Regions from separate parts of the Streptomyces violaceusniger Tu 4113 genome, predicted to be linked through region 1. Evidence: riboswitches for the same ligand, from Rfam matches in the RefSeq annotation. Region 1 holds a riboswitch; each other region holds the start of a gene.

Evidence for each region. Region 1 has a riboswitch for cobalamin ahead of STRVI_RS32405 (cobalamin biosynthesis protein). Riboswitches for the same ligand answer to the same signal wherever they lie in the genome.
Region 2: another riboswitch for cobalamin. It lies ahead of STRVI_RS06360 (ribonucleoside-diphosphate reductase subunit alpha); the one in region 1 lies ahead of STRVI_RS32405 (cobalamin biosynthesis protein).
Region 3: another riboswitch for cobalamin. It lies ahead of STRVI_RS27215 (CbtB domain-containing protein); the one in region 1 lies ahead of STRVI_RS32405 (cobalamin biosynthesis protein).
Region 4: another riboswitch for cobalamin. It lies ahead of metE (5-methyltetrahydropteroyltriglutamate--homocysteine S-methyltransferase); the one in region 1 lies ahead of STRVI_RS32405 (cobalamin biosynthesis protein).

The regions. Positions count from the first base shown of each region.
Region 1 is NC_015957.1:7,949,324-7,953,509, reverse strand. It holds gene STRVI_RS32410 (cobyric acid synthase) at 1-495, opposite strand, end outside; gene STRVI_RS32405 (cobalamin biosynthesis protein) at 492-1,475, opposite strand; cobalamin riboswitch at 1,631-1,848, opposite strand; gene STRVI_RS32400 (hypothetical protein) at 1,987-2,235, opposite strand; gene STRVI_RS32395 (inorganic phosphate transporter) at 2,249-3,529, opposite strand; gene STRVI_RS32390 (class II aldolase/adducin family protein) at 3,879-4,186, shown strand, end outside.
Region 2 is NC_015957.1:1,415,121-1,419,306, reverse strand. It holds gene STRVI_RS06370 (hypothetical protein) at 249-536, shown strand; gene STRVI_RS52515 (DUF7196 family protein) at 588-752, shown strand; gene STRVI_RS06365 (GNAT family N-acetyltransferase) at 837-1,343, shown strand; cobalamin riboswitch at 1,524-1,683, shown strand; gene STRVI_RS06360 (ribonucleoside-diphosphate reductase subunit alpha) at 1,820-4,186, shown strand, end outside.
Region 3 is NC_015957.1:6,680,421-6,684,606, forward strand. It holds gene STRVI_RS27200 (heavy metal translocating P-type ATPase) at 1-31, opposite strand, end outside; gene STRVI_RS27205 (VOC family protein) at 92-472, opposite strand; gene STRVI_RS27210 (CbtA family protein) at 1,137-1,898, opposite strand; gene STRVI_RS27215 (CbtB domain-containing protein) at 1,920-2,141, opposite strand; cobalamin riboswitch at 2,178-2,326, opposite strand; gene STRVI_RS27220 (cobalamin-binding protein) at 2,425-3,354, shown strand; gene STRVI_RS27225 (MDR family MFS transporter) at 3,464-4,186, shown strand, end outside.
Region 4 is NC_015957.1:6,885,142-6,889,327, reverse strand. It holds gene metE (5-methyltetrahydropteroyltriglutamate--homocysteine S-methyltransferase) at 1-2,048, opposite strand, end outside; cobalamin riboswitch at 2,213-2,434, opposite strand; gene STRVI_RS27930 (hypothetical protein) at 2,572-2,781, opposite strand; gene STRVI_RS27925 (helix-turn-helix domain-containing protein) at 2,928-3,842, opposite strand; partial or broken gene STRVI_RS27920 (endo-alpha-N-acetylgalactosaminidase family protein) at 4,008-4,186, opposite strand, start outside.

The DNA.
Region 1 (4,186 bases):
CACTGCGTCATGGGTGCGCCGCAGCTCCTCCAGGCACTCCGTGACGGTCCCCAGCAGCGCCTCCCGCCCCGAGTACCGCGTCCGCCCGGGGGAAGCCGCGCCCGACGGCGGGTGCGCCGCGGGCCCCGACCGCCCGAAGTACCCGCGCGCGCTCAGCTCGCCCACCGGCTTGCCCAGCAGCACCACTTGGCTGCTGCGGTCGCTGCCCGGCTTCAGCAGGACCGGGTTCATCAGCGCGCTCGGCTCGACGCGCGCGGCGGCGGCCTGCATGGCCTGCGCCCGCCCGATCTCCGCCCCCTCCCGGGTGACGAAGGAGTTGAGCGACATGTTCTGCGCCTTGAAAGGCGCCACGCTGACGCCCTTACGGGCGAGCCATCGGCAGATCCCGGCCGTCACGACGCTCTTGCCCGCGTCGGAGGTCGTGCCCGCGACGAGCAGCCCCCCGCCCCGCGCCCCGGAACCGTCCATGCCGCCCTTACCGCGTATCCCGCTCATCCGCCGCCCCTTCCGGCGGCCCGGGGCCGCCCCGTCAACGCCCTGAGGACCGGCCGGGCCGCTACGGACACCCCGAGCGCCAGGACACCGACGCGCCGCGACAGCCGTATCGCCCGCTCGATGTCGGCCGACTCCACCGGCCGCCCGCCGGAGTTGAGCACCGGCCGGTGCTCGACCCGGCCGCCGTACGTGAGGGTGCCGCCCAGCCGTACGCCGAGCGCGCCCGCGAACGACGCTTCCACGGGGCCCGCGTTGGGGCTCGGATGGCGCCGGCCGTCGCGCCGCCAGGCGCGCCGCGCACCGCGCGGATCGGGGCCGGAGAGGGTCGCCAGGGCCGCCGTAAGGCGCGCACCGGGCCAGCCGGCCACATCGTCCAGACGGGCCGCCGCCCAGCCGAACCGCCGGTAGCGCGGCGACTTGTGGCCCACCATGGCGTCCAGGGTGTTGACGGCGCGGAAGCCGATGAGCCCCGGCACGCCGCCCACGGCCCCCCACACCAGCGCGCCCACGACGGCGTCGGAGGTGTTCTCGGCGACCGACTCGACGACCGCGCGGGCGATCTGCGGCCCGTCCAGCGCCTGCGGATCGCGCCCGCACAGATGCGGCAGCCGCTCCCGGGCGACGTCGAGGTCCCCCACGGCCAGGGCTCCGCCGACGGCCCGTGCCTCCCGGCCCAGCGTCGTGCCGCCCAGCACGGCCCAGGTGGCGGCGGCGGTCAGCGCGACCTCCGCGCCACCGCGCCCGCCGAGGGCCCGTACGGCGCGGGTCAGCAGCGCGGCACCGGCGGCCGCGCCGCCCGCGCACAACGCGGTGTGCAGGGCCCCGTAACCGCGGTGGTCACGCCACAGCCGGCGTTCGGCGGCCGCGGCGGCGCGCCCGAACGCGGCGACCGGATGGCCGCGGCGCGGATCGCCGGTGGCGAGATCACCGAGGAAGCCGAGGGCCGCGCCGCACGCGAACGAGGCGTGATCGGCACGCATCCCTCAGGCCGCCGTCACGCCTCGGCGCGACGACACGTAACCAAAGGGGCCAGGGGGGCCGAAGGGGCCGGAAGAGCCAGTGGGGGCAGAGGAGGCTGGCGGCGTGGCGGTGCCGGGCATGGCGGTATGTCCTCACTCAGGGTCCGCGCCCTGGTTCGACGTGACCGGCGGTGAAAGTCTCCTGGCTCCCGGATCCGCGCCCCTCCCGGTCTTCCAGCCCCGCGTACGAAAGCAACCGTACGGTCGAGCCGTGACCCCATACAGGCGATGGGAGAGTGCTCCCCGGTGACAGTGGCGGGACCGCGCCGGATTCTCACCGGCTTCCTCTCCTGCCGCCGTTTGGCTCGGGAAGTCCACCATGGGCCGCGAATGGCCGTCAACTCGCATATGACCCATGACGCCCGAGTGTGCCGAGCCCCACAGACGCGGCCGCACACGAGGCGGCCGCCGGACGGTCGGCGCTGGTCAGCGCCACCATCCGGCGGCCGGTGGGTCGATGAGGACGCGAGCCTCAGGCGACGATCAGATAGATGCCGTACGCCACGGCCGCGGCGCACAGCCCGAAGCAGGTGTACGCCCCGGTGCGCGCGAGCGCGGAGGCGCCCACCGCGCCACCGGACACGACGGCCGCGCCGCCCTGCTCCGGCGCCGCCTTACGGGACGTCCCGAGGATGCCCAGGGTGAAGACGCCCACCATGCCGACCGTCACCACGAGGCTGACGCCGAAGACCTGGCCGAGTGCCGCCCAGTCGATGCTCATGTTCCGTGGCTCCTTAGCGGGTGGTGCTGCTCGCGGCGGCGGGGGTGGGGGTCTGCTCGGGTGTGTGCTCGGCGATGCCGCTCTCAGGGGCGGCCTCGGCCGCCCTCTCGGGGGCGGAAGGCTTCGCACCCGCGGGCGGCGGGGCCACGGACCGCAGGGCGGCCGTGACGGCGCCCACCGGCTCCTGCGCGCCGACCTCGTTGACGTTGGTGTGGTCCACGGGCTTGCGGCGCGACAGCGCCCAGATCGCCCCGCAGGCCAGGACGGCGAGCACGGCCACCGCCGTGATCCCCGCGTTCCCCTGGTCGGCCAGCAGCGCGGCGCCGCCCGCCACCAGGCCCGCGGCCGGGAGGGTCAGCACCCAGGCGACCACCATGCGGCCCGCGGTCGACCAGCGCATCACCGCGCCCTTACGGCCGATACCCGCACCCATGACGGCGCCGGAGCAGACCTGGGTGGTGGACAGCGCGAAGCCGATGTGGGAGGAGGCGAGGATGACGGTCGCGGCGCCGGTCTGGGCGGCGAAGCCCTGCGGCGGCTGGATGTCGGTGATGCCCTTGCCCATGGTGCGGATGATGCGCCAGCCGCCCAGGTAGGTGCCGAGCGCGATGGCCATGCCCGCCGAGACGATGACCCACAGCGGCGGGTCGGAGTCGGGTGCCACCACGCCCCCGGTCACCAGCGCCAGGGTGATCACGCCCATCGTCTTCTGGGCGTCGTTGGTGCCGTGGGCCAGGGAGACCAGGGCGGCCGACGCGATCTGCCCCGCGCGGTAGCCCTTCGCGGTGTCCTCCGAAGAGCGGCCGCGGCCGAGCCGGTAGGTGAGCCGGGTGGCGGCCACCGTGGCGATGCCGGCCACGACCGGCGCGGCGACGGCGGGGATCAGGACCTTCATGACGATCGCGTCGCCGTTGACCCCGTCCAGGCCGACGGAGACCACTGTGGCGCCGATCAGGCCGCCGAACAGGGCGTGCGATGAGCTGGAGGGGAGCCCGGCGAGCCAGGTCACCAGATTCCACAGGATCGCTCCGACCAGCCCCGCGAAGATCACTTCTGGTCGGATACCGGAGTCCTCGTCGATGATCCCGCCGGAGATGGTCTTGGCCACCTCCACGGACAGGAACGCGCCGACGAGATTGAGGACGGCCGACATCGCCACCGCCACCCTGGGACCGAGTGCTCCCGTGGAGATGGTGGTGGCCATGGCGTTAGCCGTGTCGTGGAAGCCGTTCGTGAAGTCGAACACCAAGGCCGTGACGATCACGATCCCGATGAGAAGCGTGATGTGTTCCATACACCCGGTCAATCAGTTCGAAGGTCGTTAGTGGCACGGTGAACGTAAGGAAACAGGATGAACGGGAGATGAACTGAGTGGGGCATCAGGGTGACGTGGTTGCGGGAGTGCTAAAGCCTGATGAATTCAAGTCTACTTTCCCATGTCGTACGGGAGTTGCGCCTCGATCGAGGACCGCCGGAGGAGGCCCCAGGACCGGCCCCGCAGCCGCCCGCCGTTCACCCTCGTTCACCCGCACGGGGGCGGCTGCCCACGAGGCGCGGCCGTAGACAAGAGCCGCCCCCTTCCGGTCCCGCCATCGCCCGGCCGCCGGACGCCTGGGAGGATCGGGCCTCGGAGGTGAGGGCAGGTGACCCAGTCGCGAACCACGCGGCAGCCGCAGCCGCGGCTGACCCATCCCCTGCGGCAGGCATGGACGCAGGTGGTGAGAACGGCCCGCAGAACCACCGCGGACGGCCTGGTCGTCGGCACCTCGGGCAATGTCTCGGCCCGGGTCGGCGACACCGTCCTGGTGACCCCGAGCGGCGTCCCCTACGACCGGCTCGGCCCACGGGACGCCGTCGCCGTCGACCTCGACGGACAACAGGTCCTCGGCACGCTCGAGCCCACCAGCGAGCTGCCCATGCACCTGGCCGTCTACCGGGAGACCGACGCCGA
Region 2 (4,186 bases), 6.5 Mb from region 1:
GAGGTATGGGGCACCCTCGGCGGCACGTTTCCAGTTATCCACGCCCACCCCCGTCGCTCAAGGTTCCAGGGCTGCCATCACTCGTTTGGCGCATCTGGGCGCGCCCGGCGGCGAGCTTGTATGACAAGCGCTCCGCTATTCGGGGGAACGCGCGGCCGGAGTATGGCCTGCCGTCCTCCACCGTGCCTCTAATGAGTGACATCGGCAGTGCCAACCCGTGCGGGACCACCCGGGGAGGGAGCGATCCGATGAGCCTCGCCGCGTTCCTCCTCGCCCTCGGCACCACCTGCCGTATCACCCGCTTCATCACCAAGGACACGCTGGCGGCGGGGTTCAGAACCTGGGTCGCCGACCGCTTCGGCGACGACTCCCGGCCCTCCTACCTCGTCAACTGCGGCTGGTGCACCAGCACCTGGGTCGCCGCAGCCATCGCCGTCTACGCCTCCTTGCTGCACACCACCGCGTGGTTCCACCTCCCGGCCACCGCCCTGACGCTCTCCTACCTCGCCGGGGTCGCCTCGCGGTGGCTGGACTGACACCGACCTGCACTGGGCTCGAGGGAGACTCGAGGGAAAGGAACGGCAGCCATGGCCTGCAACTGCGGCGGAGGGGCACGTGGCCCGCGACCCGTTGTCGTCTATGAGTTGACGCTGCCGGACGGCACGGTCCGGCGCTATTTCACCTATCAGGAGGCCGACGCCGCCAATAAGCGCGCGGGCTCCACCGGAGTGATCAACACCGCCGTCCAGTGACGGCGAAGCGCGGCGAGTAACGCCGAAGACCGGCGCCGGCGGCATGGCGGCCCCGCTGTCAGTGGTGTGCGGCAGACTGCGGACATGGACATCACGATCAGACGCGCGCGGGACGAGGAACTGGACGGAATCGGCGAGCTCACCGCGCAGGTGTATCTCGGGGACGGGCTCCTGGACTTCGGCGACAGTGATCCATATCTCACCACCCTGCGCGACGCCCGGCGCCGGGCCGCCGAGGCCGAGCTGCTGGTCGCGGCGGACGCGGCGAGTGACGAGGTGCTGGGGGCCGTGGCGTTCGCCGTGTACGGCGGGGCGTATGCGGAGCTGGCCCGGCCCGGCGAGGGCGAGTTCCGGATGCTGGCCGTGCGGGCGGAGTCGCGGCGGCGCGGGGCGGCCGAGGCGCTGGTGCGCGCCTGCCTGGACCGGGGGCGCGCGCTGGGGCTGCGGCGGATCGTGATCAGCAGCCAGCAGTCCATGACCGCCGCCCACCGGCTGTACGGTCGGCTGGGGTTCGTACGAGCCCCGGAGCGGGACTGGTCGCCGATAGCCAAGTTGGAGCTCACCCTGTGGGCGTTCACCGTGGAGCTGTGACGACCGGCGGCGCGCGCCCTGGGCCCATGGGCTCTCGCGCGCCGGGCAACGGGCTCTCGCGCGCCGGGCTACGGACTCGCGTGCGCGCCGGGCCACGCCCCGCCACGGGCCCCAGGTCACGGGCCACCTTCGGAACGCATTAGCACATTCATGCGAAACTCCGCACCTCGCGACACAAGATATGGGGGTGCGTGCGTCGGCCGACACAAGATGTATGCTCGTCCTCGCTGCCGCCGCAGGGAAATCCGGTGGGAATCCGGAACTGTCCCGCAACGGTGTACGTGTGCGCTTATGCGGCGTGCCCGTAAGTCCGAGCACCTGCCGACAGCCCTGTGTGAACACGTCCCCCGGCCTCGAGGGTTGGGCCGATGGACGCTGCGTGGTGTGCCTGACGTACGAGGAGTACGGCATCGGCATGCCCGTACGCGCCCATCGCACCCCCTCGTGGCCCCGGCCGAGCGAGGGAGAGCACCTCAGTGACCATCGCGCCCGCAGATCCGGTTTCAGAGCAGGCGGTTTCTCAGGCAGCGCACGACGCGCCCGGAACCGCCCTGCTGCGGACCCTCACCGGACTCACCGCCGACCTGCCTGCCACCGACCCCGGTAAGGTCGCGGCCGCCGCCCTGCGCGGCCGCCATCCCGGCTCGGACGAGGCGGAGTTGCGCGGCCTGGCGATTGAGGCGGCCGCCGGGCTGATCGCCGAGGAGCCGGAGTACTCGCGGCTGGCCGCGCGGCTGCTGGCGCTCACCATCACGGAGGAGGCGGCCGGGCAGGGCGCGGTCTCCTTCTCCACCTCCGTCCAGGTGGGCCACCGTGAGGGCCTGCTCGCCGACTCCACCGCGGAGTTCGCCGCCGCCCACGCCGCACGGCTGGACGCGCTGGTGGAGCGGGCCCTGGCCGACGGCGCCGACAAGCGCTTCGGCTACTTCGGACTGCGCACCCTCTACAGCCGCTATCTGCTGCGCCACCCCATCACCCGTCAGGTGATCGAGACCCCGCAGCACTTCCTGCTGCGGGTGGCCTGCGGGCTCGCCGAGGACCTCTCGGAGCGGGCGCTGGACGACGTGGCCGAGCTGTACCGGCTGACCAGCACGCTGTCGTATCTGCCCAGCTCCCCCACGCTGTTCAACTCCGGCACCCGGCATCCGCAGATGTCGTCCTGCTATCTGCTGGACTCGCCGCTGGACGAGCTGGACTCGATCTACAACCGCTACCACCAGGTGGCGCGGCTGTCGAAGCACGCGGGCGGCATCGGCCTGTCCTACTCCCGTATCCGGGCGCGCGGTTCGCTGATCCGGGGCACCAACGGGCACTCCAACGGCATCGTGCCGTTCCTGCGCACGCTCGACGCCTCGGTGGCCGCCGTCAACCAGGGCGGCCGGCGCAAGGGCGCGGCCTGCGTCTACCTGGAGACCTGGCACGCGGACCTCGAGGAGTTCCTGGAGCTGCGGGACAACACGGGCGAGGAGGCCCGCCGTACCCACAACCTGAACATCGCCCACTGGATCCCGGACGAGTTCATGCGCCGGGTCGAGGCGGACGCCGACTGGTCGCTGTTCTCCCCGGTCGACGCGCCCGCTCTGGTGGACCTGTGGGGCGACGAGTTCGACGCCGCGTACCGGAAGGCCGAGGCCGAGGGGCGGGCGGTCAAGCAGGTCCCGGCGCGGCAGTTGTACGCCCGGATGATGCGCACCCTCGCGCAGACCGGCAACGGCTGGATGACGTTCAAGGACGCCGCCAACCGCACCGCCAACCAGACCGCCGAGCCCGGCAGGGTCGTCCACTCCTCGAACCTGTGCACCGAGATCCTGGAGGTCACCAACGACGGCGAGACCGCCGTGTGCAACCTCGGCTCGGTCAACCTCGCCGCGCACCTGGACGAGGACGGGCAGGTGGACTGGGAGCGCCTGGACGCCACCGTCCACACCGCCGTGACCTTCCTCGACCGCGTGGTGGACATCAACTTCTACCCCACGGACGAGGCCGGGGCCTCCAACTCCCGCTGGCGCCCGGTGGGTCTGGGCCTGATGGGGCTGCAGGACGTCTTCTTCCGGCTGCGGCTGCCGTTCGACTCGCCCGAGGCCAAGGCGCTCTCCACGCGGATCTCCGAGCGCATCATGCTCGCCGCGTACGAGGCGTCCTGCGAGCTCGCCGAGCGCCACGGCCCGCACCCGGCCTGGTCCGAGACCCGCACCGCGCGCGGTGTGCTGCACCCGGACCACTACACGGACGCGGTGGCCACCTGGCCGGAGCGCTGGGAGGCGCTGCGCACCCGGATGGCGAAGTCCGGGATGCGGAACTCGCTGCTGCTGGCGATCGCGCCGACCGCGACCATCGCCTCCATCGCGGGCGTCTACGAATGCATCGAGCCGCAGGTCTCCAACCTCTTCAAGCGCGAAACGCTCAGCGGGGAGTTCCTGCAGGTCAACTCGTATCTGGTGGACGACCTCAAGAAGCTGGGCGTCTGGGACGCCCATACCCGCGAGGCGCTGCGCGAGTCCAACGGCTCGGTCCAGGAGTTCTCCTGGGTGCCCGCGGACGTACGGGACCTGTACCGCACCGCGTGGGAGATCCCGCAGCGCGCCCTGATCGAGATGGCGGCGGCCCGCACCCCGTACCTCGACCAGAGCCAGTCGCTGAACCTCTTCATGGCCTCGCCGACCATCGGCAAGCTCAGCTCGATGTACGCGTACGCCTGGAAGCGCGGCATCAAGACCACGTACTACCTGCGCTCGCGTCCGGCCACCCGGATCGCCCAGAGCGCCCGTGGCGGCGGCGCCGCCGCCACCGCGCCCGCCCCTGCCCTCATCCCCGTACAGCAGGCTCCGGCCGAGGCCGACGCC
Region 3 (4,186 bases), 1.3 Mb from region 1:
CCGCGACACCCAGTGACACCAGGGTGTCCATGGTCGCCGCCGAGTGTCGCAGGCCGCGCGCCGCCCGCAGATGGAAGGGCCAGGCTCCCCGTCAGAGTGCCGCGAGACGGGCCTTGAGCAGGCAGAACTCATTGCCTTCGGGATCGGCGAGGACGTGCCACTGCTCCTCCCCGGTCTGGCCGATGTCGGCCCGGCGCGCACCGAGCTTCAGGAGGCGTTCGAGCTCGGCGTCCTGATCGCGGTCGGTGGCGTTGACGTCGATGTGCAGCCGGGATTTCCCGGGCTCCGGCTCGTCTCTGCGGCTGAGGATGATCGTCGGCTGCGGACCGCCGAACCCTTCGCGCGGCCCGATCTCCAGGGTTCCGTCGTCCTCGCGATCGAGCACCACGAAGTCCAGGACCTCGCACCAGAACCGCGCCAGCACCTCGGGGTCGCGGCAACCGAGCACGAGTTCACTGATACGACATGCCATCGACGAAACCTACTCTCAGCGCGGGAACTGCCGGGGTGGCCGCGCGCGGATCTCAGAGGCTCCCCGCAGTGCGGACTCTGGGGACCGTACCGGGCGAGGCGAGCAGTGGCGAACGGATTTCAGGCCCACGCCCGTCGGGACGCTCGTCAGGGCTGGGACTGGGGCTGGGGCTGGGACTGGGGCGGAGCCACCAGCGTCGTGGACGGCCGAGTACAGCCACCGCGGAGACACGCAGCCAGCCCCACCGCCACAGCACGAGCCACACCCCCACGGCGCAGAGGGCGTTGACCAGGGTGGCACCGAGGTCCGGATACCACGAGGGCGCCAGCGGAGGCGTCCAGCCGGTCCAGATCTTCGGCGCTGGTCCGCCGCGAGGCGAGGACGGCCGCTTCCGGTTCGAGGAGCCGTCGCAGGCGGTAGGTGTCCTGGAGGTCGCCGAGGTCCGTCGGCTTGACGAAGGTGCCGCGCCGCGGGACGGCAGCCGGGCGTGCTCGGCAGCGGCGTCGAGCTCAGGCGCATGTTCGCGCTCGCCGGCCGCCGGCCCTGCCTCATCGCGGAGACGCCGACCAGCCTGTACACCTGCCGGCTGCGCCGCCGTCGGATGTCCTGGAACGCGAGAGGGCCCCCGGATGGTTCCGTGGGCCCTCGTACGCCTGAGGCATCGTCAGTGCGTGGCGGTCGCCACCGACCGGCCCTCATCGGCCGTCGTAGGCTTGGGATTCAGCAACCGCTCGGCAAGCTCACCGAAGAGTAGACCGAAACCGCCCCACAAGATGACCTGCATGGCCAGCGCGGACAGCCGGAACCGCCACAGCACAGTGGCGGGGAAGTCCCCCGGCACCTCGTTGACCACAGGAAGGAAGGCATACGCCAGCCCGATCACCACGGCAAAAGCAGCCACCGCCGCCACGGTCGCGTACCAGGTGCCCAGCCTCGGAGCCAACCGCTTGCCCAGAATGGTCGCGGCGACCGCGAGAAGCACACTGAGCAGCATCATCAGGAAATACAGCGTCGTGCGCTTGCCGATCGTGTCGCCGTTGCCGACCGCCGGCGGATTGGCCGGGTACTTCAGAAACGGCACCACATAGACCGCCAGCAGCGCACCCCCCGACAGCAGCAGCGCGGTCGCCCGCGGGGTGAAACGGCCGACACGGCCCAGGGCGACGCAGTACGCGAGGGCCGCGATACCGCCGAAGGCGATCCCGTAGACCAGGACACCGGTGGCCAGCCCGGCCGTGGACTGCACACCACGCGAGACCAGCTCGACCTCGTGCTCATGCGCGGGAGCGTGGGCCCCCTCGAAACTGATCGCGCGATCGACGCTCGGCTCACCGAGGAAGTAGGCGGCGACCAGGGCCAGCACACCGGCCCCCAGACCGGCCAGCATGCCCCGGACGAGCAGATTTCTCACCATTGCGGAGTTCATGACTGTGCGGCGCCCCTCGCGTCAGTGGCAGGGGAAGCCGAGCAGATGACGGGCGTCATGCACCCACTCATGGACGTTCTCACCGGAAACAACGGCGGTGGCGCCCTGCTCGGCGCCGACGAAGTACAGCAGGACCAGCATCAGAATGCCGAAGAAAACCGCCCACGGAGCTATCGCCTTCAGCGGCAGCGTGGCGGGCAGTTCGGGGGTGGTGGCTGTGGGCTGCGCGACGTGCTGCGCCATGGCCAGGCCTCCTTAAGGGAGTTCGCGTCCCATCTCGGTGGAGCACAGGACGACGGTTACGGGTCTGACTCACAAGACATCCCGTCCGGGACCCCTCGTTCACAGTGGCGCGACCGTGCCGGTTTCCCACCGGCTTCCGTCTTACCGTCGTCGATATCGCACCGACCGTACCGCGTGTCGGGTTCATGGCCAAGACCGCCCACCAGGCGAGACGCTGCACTGGGGTGCCTGAGGACGGTGCGGGAGCCGGGGCGTGCCCCCGGGCAGGCCCTAAGGTCGCGGCATGCGCATCGTCTCCCTGCTGCCCGCCGCGACCGACATCGTCGCCGAACTCGGACTCGCCGAGCACCTGGTCGGCCGGACACACGAATGCGACTGGCCACCGGAAGAGGTGGCATCCGTTCCTGTGGTCACCGGAGCCGACCTCGACCAGAACACCCGCACCAGCCGGGAGATCTCCGACGCGGTCGGCGGATCCACACACTCCGGGTCGTCCCTCTACACCCTCGACACCGAAGCACTCGCGGCCCTGAGCCCCGACGTGGTGCTCACCCAGGACCTGTGCGAGGTGTGCGCCGTCTCGTACGAGAAGGTCAGCCGGGCCGTCCGGCTGCTCGACGCCGACACCCGCGTCCTCAGCCTGGAGCCACGCACACTCGACGACGTACTGGACTGCCTGGTCACCGTCGGTGAGCTGCTCGGCGTGCGCGAGCGCGCCGAGCAGCGCCGGGCCGACCTGCGCGACCGCCTCGAACGGATCCGCCGGTCGGTCACGGGCCGCGCCCGGCCCCGGGTCGTGGCGATCGAATGGCTCGACCCACTGTGGCCCGCCGGGCACTGGGTCCCCGACCAGATCACCGCCGCCGGCGGCGAACCGCTGCTCGCCACGTCCGGCGAGCACACCAAGCCGATGACCTGGGAAGCGGTGCGCGCCGCCCGGCCGGAGGTGGTGCTCGTCCTGCCGTGCGGCTTCCCACCCGAACGGACCCTGCGGGAAACGGAACTCCTCACCCGCCTCCCGGGCTGGACGGACCTGCCCGCCGTACGGGACGGGCGGGTCTGGGTGCTGGACGGGCCCGCCTACTTCAACCGCCCCGGCCCCCGCGTGGTGCGCGGAGCGGAGGTACTGGCCCACGTCCTCCACGGCGTACGGGCCGGGACGGCGGTCACGGCGGACGAGGCAGGCCTGTTCCCGGGCGCGCCCGGCCGGTGACGCGGGTCCGTCCATCGAAGAGCCACGGCAAGTGCTCAATGCTTCTTGCATACGATGTGCTGATGCATGAGATGCGCACCGGTCTTGGCTCCCTCCCGGACGACACCCCATGACGGACCTGATCCGCCGCGCCCTGACCGCCCGAGCCACTCGGGGCACGCCGACCGCGAAGTCCCCGCGCGAGCGCATCTGGAAGCACCTGTCTCCGCTTCTGCGGCTGCTGATCCTGACCCAACTCGCCTTCAATATCGGCTTCTTCGCGGTCCTGCCCTTCCTCGCCGAGCACCTGGGCACCGCGATCGGCATGGCGGGATGGATGGTCGGATTCGTCCTCGGTCTCAGGACCTTCAGCCAGCAGGGCCTGTTCGTGGTCGGCGGCTGGCTGGTGGACCGTTACGGCGTGCGCCCGGTGGTCCTGACCGGCTGTGTCGCGCGGATCGCGGGCTTCGTCTGGCTCGGGTACGCGGAGCGGACCTGGGCGGTGATCGGCGCGGTGCTGCTGATCGGCTTCGCCGCCGCGCTGTTCTCCCCCGCGGTGGAATCCGAAGTGGCCCGGCAGGCGGTGGCCTGGGAGGAGGAAGGCCGCGGTTCGCGCACCCGGGTCCTGGCCCTGTTCACCGTCTCCGGCCAGGCCGGTACCTTCGTCGGCCCGCTCCTCGGCGGACTGCTGCTCGGCGTGGACTTCCGCGCCGCGTGCCTCGCCGGAGCCGGGGTCTTCGTCTTCGTCCTCGCCGGGCACGCCTGGCTGATGCCGCAGCACATCCCCGGCCGGGTCCGTAACCGGGAGCGGGGTGGCGTCCGCGCGATGGTGCGCAACCGGCGATTCCTCGCC
Region 4 (4,186 bases), 1.1 Mb from region 1:
CGGGCCGCCTCCAGGCTGATGACATCGGCGTCGAGGTCGTCGATCGCCTGGACGATGTCGCCGAACTCGGCGTAGCACATATGGGTGTGGATCTGGGTGCCGGGCCGTACGCCACCCGTGGTGAGGCGGAAGGCCTCGGTCGCCCAGGACAGATAGGCGGGCCGGTCCTCGGCGCGCAGCGGAAGGGTCTCGCGCAGGGCGGGTTCGTCCACCTGGATGACCGAGGTCCCGGCCGCCTCCAGGTCGCCCACCTCGTCGCGCAGGGCGAGGGCGACCTGACGGGCGGTGTCGCCGAGGGGCTGGTCGTCGCGGACGAAGGACCAGGCGAGCATGGTGACCGGGCCCGTGAGCATGCCCTTGACCGGGCGGTCGGTGAGGGACTGGGCGTAGGCCGTCCAGCGCACCGTCATCGGCTCGGGGCGCGAGATGTCACCGGCCAGGATCGGCGGGCGGACGTAGCGGGTGCCGTAGGACTGCACCCAGCCGTGCTGCGTGGCGAGATAGCCGGTGAGCTGCTCGGCGAAGTACTGGACCATGTCGTTGCGCTCGGCCTCGCCGTGCACCAGCACATCCAGGCCGGTCTTCTCCTGGAACGAGATCACCTCCTGGATCTCGGCCTTGATGTGCTCCTCGTACCCGGCCGTGTCGATCCGGCCCCCGCGCAGGTCGGCGCGGGCGGCGCGCAGTTCGCCGGTCTGCGGGAAGGAGCCGATGGTGGTGGTCGGCAGCAGCGGCAGGCGGAGGTGGGCGCGCTGGGCCGCGGCGCGCTCGGCGTACGGCTGGGAGCGGCGGGCGTCGGCCTCGGTGACCGCGCCGGTGCGGGCGCGGACGGCCGGGTCGCGGGTGATGGGGGAGTTGGCGCGGGAGGCGAGGGCGGCCCGGTTCGCGGCCAGTTCGGCGGGGATCGTGTCGGTGCCGCGGGCCAGGCCCTTGGCGAGGGTGACGATCTCCGTGGTCTTCTGCCGGGCGAAGGCCAGCCAGCGCAGGATCTGCGGTTCGATGTCCCGCTCGGCCGCCGCGTCGAGGGGGACATGCAGCAGCGAGCAGGAGGCGGCCACATCGACCCGGTCGGCCAGCCCCAGCAGGGTGCCGAGCCTGGCCAGGGACTTCTCCAGATCGTTGACCCAGATGTTGCGGCCGGCCACGACACCGGCGATCAGCCGCTTGCGGGGCAGCCCGCCGACGGCGGCCAGCGCGTCCAGATTCGCGGCGGCGGCCTCCGTGAAGTCCAGCGCCAGCCCCTCGACCGGGGCCTTGGCCAGCACGGGCAGGGCCTCGCCGAGGCGGTCGAAGTACGAGGCGATCAGCAGCTTCGGGCGGTCGGTGAGGGCGCCGAGATCGCGGTAGGCGCGGGTGGCGGCGTTCAGCTCGGCCGGCGTGCGGTCCTGGACCAGGGCGGGCTCATCGAGCTGCACCCACTCGGCACCGGCCGCCCGCAGATCGGCCAGCACCTCGGCGTACACCGGAAGCAGACGGTCCAGGAGGGTGAGCGGCTCGAAGTCCGCGGGTGCGCCCGGGGCGGGCTTGGCGAGCAGGAGGTAGGTGACGGGCCCGACCAGGACCGGCCGCGCCGCCAGACCGAGGCCGAGGGCTTCCGTCAGCTCCGCGACCGGCTTGGCGGAGTCGGCCGCGAACACCGTGTCCGGACCCAGCTCCGGAACCAGGTAGTGGTAGTTGGTGTCGAACCACTTGGTCATCTCCAGCGGCGCGACGTCCTTTGTGCCCCGCGCCATCGCGAAGTAGCCGTCGAGCGGGTCGGCGGCGACGGCGTCCCGGTGGCGGTCGGGGATCGCGCCGACCATGACGGTGGTGTCCAGCACGTGGTCGTAGTACGAGAAGTCACCCGTGGGAACTTCGTCGATACCCGCCCCGGCCAACTGCCGCCAGGTGGTGCTGCGCAGTTCGGCGGCGGTGGCCCTGAGCGCGTCGGCGGTGACGCGGCCCTTCCAGTAGCCCTCGATCGCCTTCTTCAGTTCCCGGTTCGGGCCCTGGCGGGGGTAGCCGTACACGGTGGCCCGTGCTGCCGCGGCTGCGGACTTCGGTGTCACGGAGATCTCCTTCGCGAGATGAATCCCTGAGATCCCGGCGACGGGAGGAGAGCGCGAAGGGTGACGTACCGGGCTTTCGGCCTCGCGCGGCAAAAGCGTGGCGACCTGCCCGGTATGTACGCCGACCCGCCCTCGAGGTCACCGAGATGTCCGCGCACGAGTCGTCCGTACGCGGGCAGATGGCAGGTCTTCGGACTCACGGGCGCGTCCTCCTGGGGGAGGACACCTAGTGGCCGTCGCTTCCCAGGCCCGCTCACCGGACCCAGTGCGTATGACGGCGGTCGTTCCCGCTCACCGCTGCGGGGCAGTCCCGGATTCCCACCGGGTTCCCTCTTACGACGCATCCCGCCTGGCGGACGGGGCGAACCAACTACACCGGCCAGCCTACGGGGCCGTCCGGCGGTGTGCAGGGGGCGGTCCGGAATTCGGGACGGTGAATGGGAACACGCGATGGCCGAGGGTACGGCCGGTGCCGCCCGGGCCGTGCACCGGCCGCACCCCGTCCATCAGCGAGTTCAGGGGGTCAGCACGCGCCGGAGTCCGACCCGCCCGCCAGATTGACCGGCACGGTGACGAAGGAGAACTGGTTGCTGGCGCACACGCCGGGGAAGGCCGTGCTGCTGGAGTTGTTGACGGTGACATCGGGCGCGTCGTCCGCGATGGCGCCGCCCGCGCCGACGGCGAGGGACGCGGCGGTGAGGGCGAGCGTGGACAGGGCGGTCCGGATACGCATGGGAACTCCTTGCTGGGAATCTGCCGCCGGATATGACCGGCTTCGCATGCATGGTGCCCCTTTGGCAGGGCACTCGCGGCCCACCGTCCCCCCAATGGCGGAAGCCGCCCCCGCAGCCGTCCGGCCGGCCCAAGACGCGCGTCCGGTCATCCGCCGCCGCGCCGACCGTCGTCCGCCGGTGCGGAGGGCGGAATCGTCGGTGGGCGGCTGGGGTCGGGGACGCGGTCGGTGAAGCCGCCGGGGACCGAGCGGCACTGCTGCTCGCGGAAGTGGACCGGTGCCGTGCCCACTCGGCGGGCGAACAGTCTGCTGAAGTAGGCCGGATCGTCGTAGCCGACGCGGCGGGCGATGGCGGCCACCGGCAGTTCGGTGCCGACGAGGAGTTCCTTGGCGCGGCCCAGCCGGATTCCGAGGAGGTAGTCCTTGGGGCTGCACCCCGCGCCGCGGCGTACCGCGGTGCGCAGTTCGGCCGGTGTCATGCCGTGCCGGGCGGCGTGTTCGGTCACCGAGAGCGGCTGGAAGGCGTCCCGGGCCAGGGCCTGGAGCACCGGATGCCCGTCGGCGCCGGTGTCGGCGCGGGCGCGGCGGAGGGCGACGAGGAGTTCATGGACGGCGGCTGCGGTCTCGACCTCCAGGAACGGGTTGCCCTGGCGCGCGGCGCGGGCGATCCGGCCGATGGCCGTACGGGCGGTGGCGGTGTCGGTGAGTGCGACCACGGGGCCGTCCGCGTCGAGATAGCCCAGGTCGGCGTAGGCGGCGGTGGCCGGTCCTGTGAAGTCGACGAACGCCTCGTCCCATCCGGTGTCCGGGTCCGGGGCGTAGTGGTGGGTGACACCGGGGGTGAGCCAGAGCAGCGCGGGCGCGGTGACGGTGCGGCGGCGGCCGTCCGCGCCGCGGAACCATCCGCGGCCCGCGCTGATGACCACCGCCACATGGTGGTCCAGGACGCGCGGGCCGACGACGGGCAGGGCGCCGTGCTGGAGGCCGACGCCCAGACACACCAGGCCGAGGCGGTGATGGGCCGGGCTGGGCGTGAAGTACCGCATCCAGGTGTGATACATCCGCGGTCCCCTCCGGTCGGCTGCTCCCATCACTCGCCGATCTTTGTCCACGGACTGCCTGGCCGCCAAGGGGAGGGGGGTCCTGGCGGAGGCTTACCAGAGGTGGGGGTGGCGGAGGGAGCCGGGCTGTGGATGTCTTCGTGCTGCCCCGCTCCCTCCGCCGTGTCAGTCCAGTTCCTCCACGGTGAAGGAGTCGAGTGTGAACTCCGCGGTTCCGCTGTCACCGGTCTTGCGCAGCCCCACCCACATCTCGCCGTCCGCGGGCGCGGTGACGGTGTAGCTGTGGGTGGCCCGCCCGGTGGCGGCGGGCAGGGGGGTGCGCTGAAGCTCGCGCGGTTCGGGTT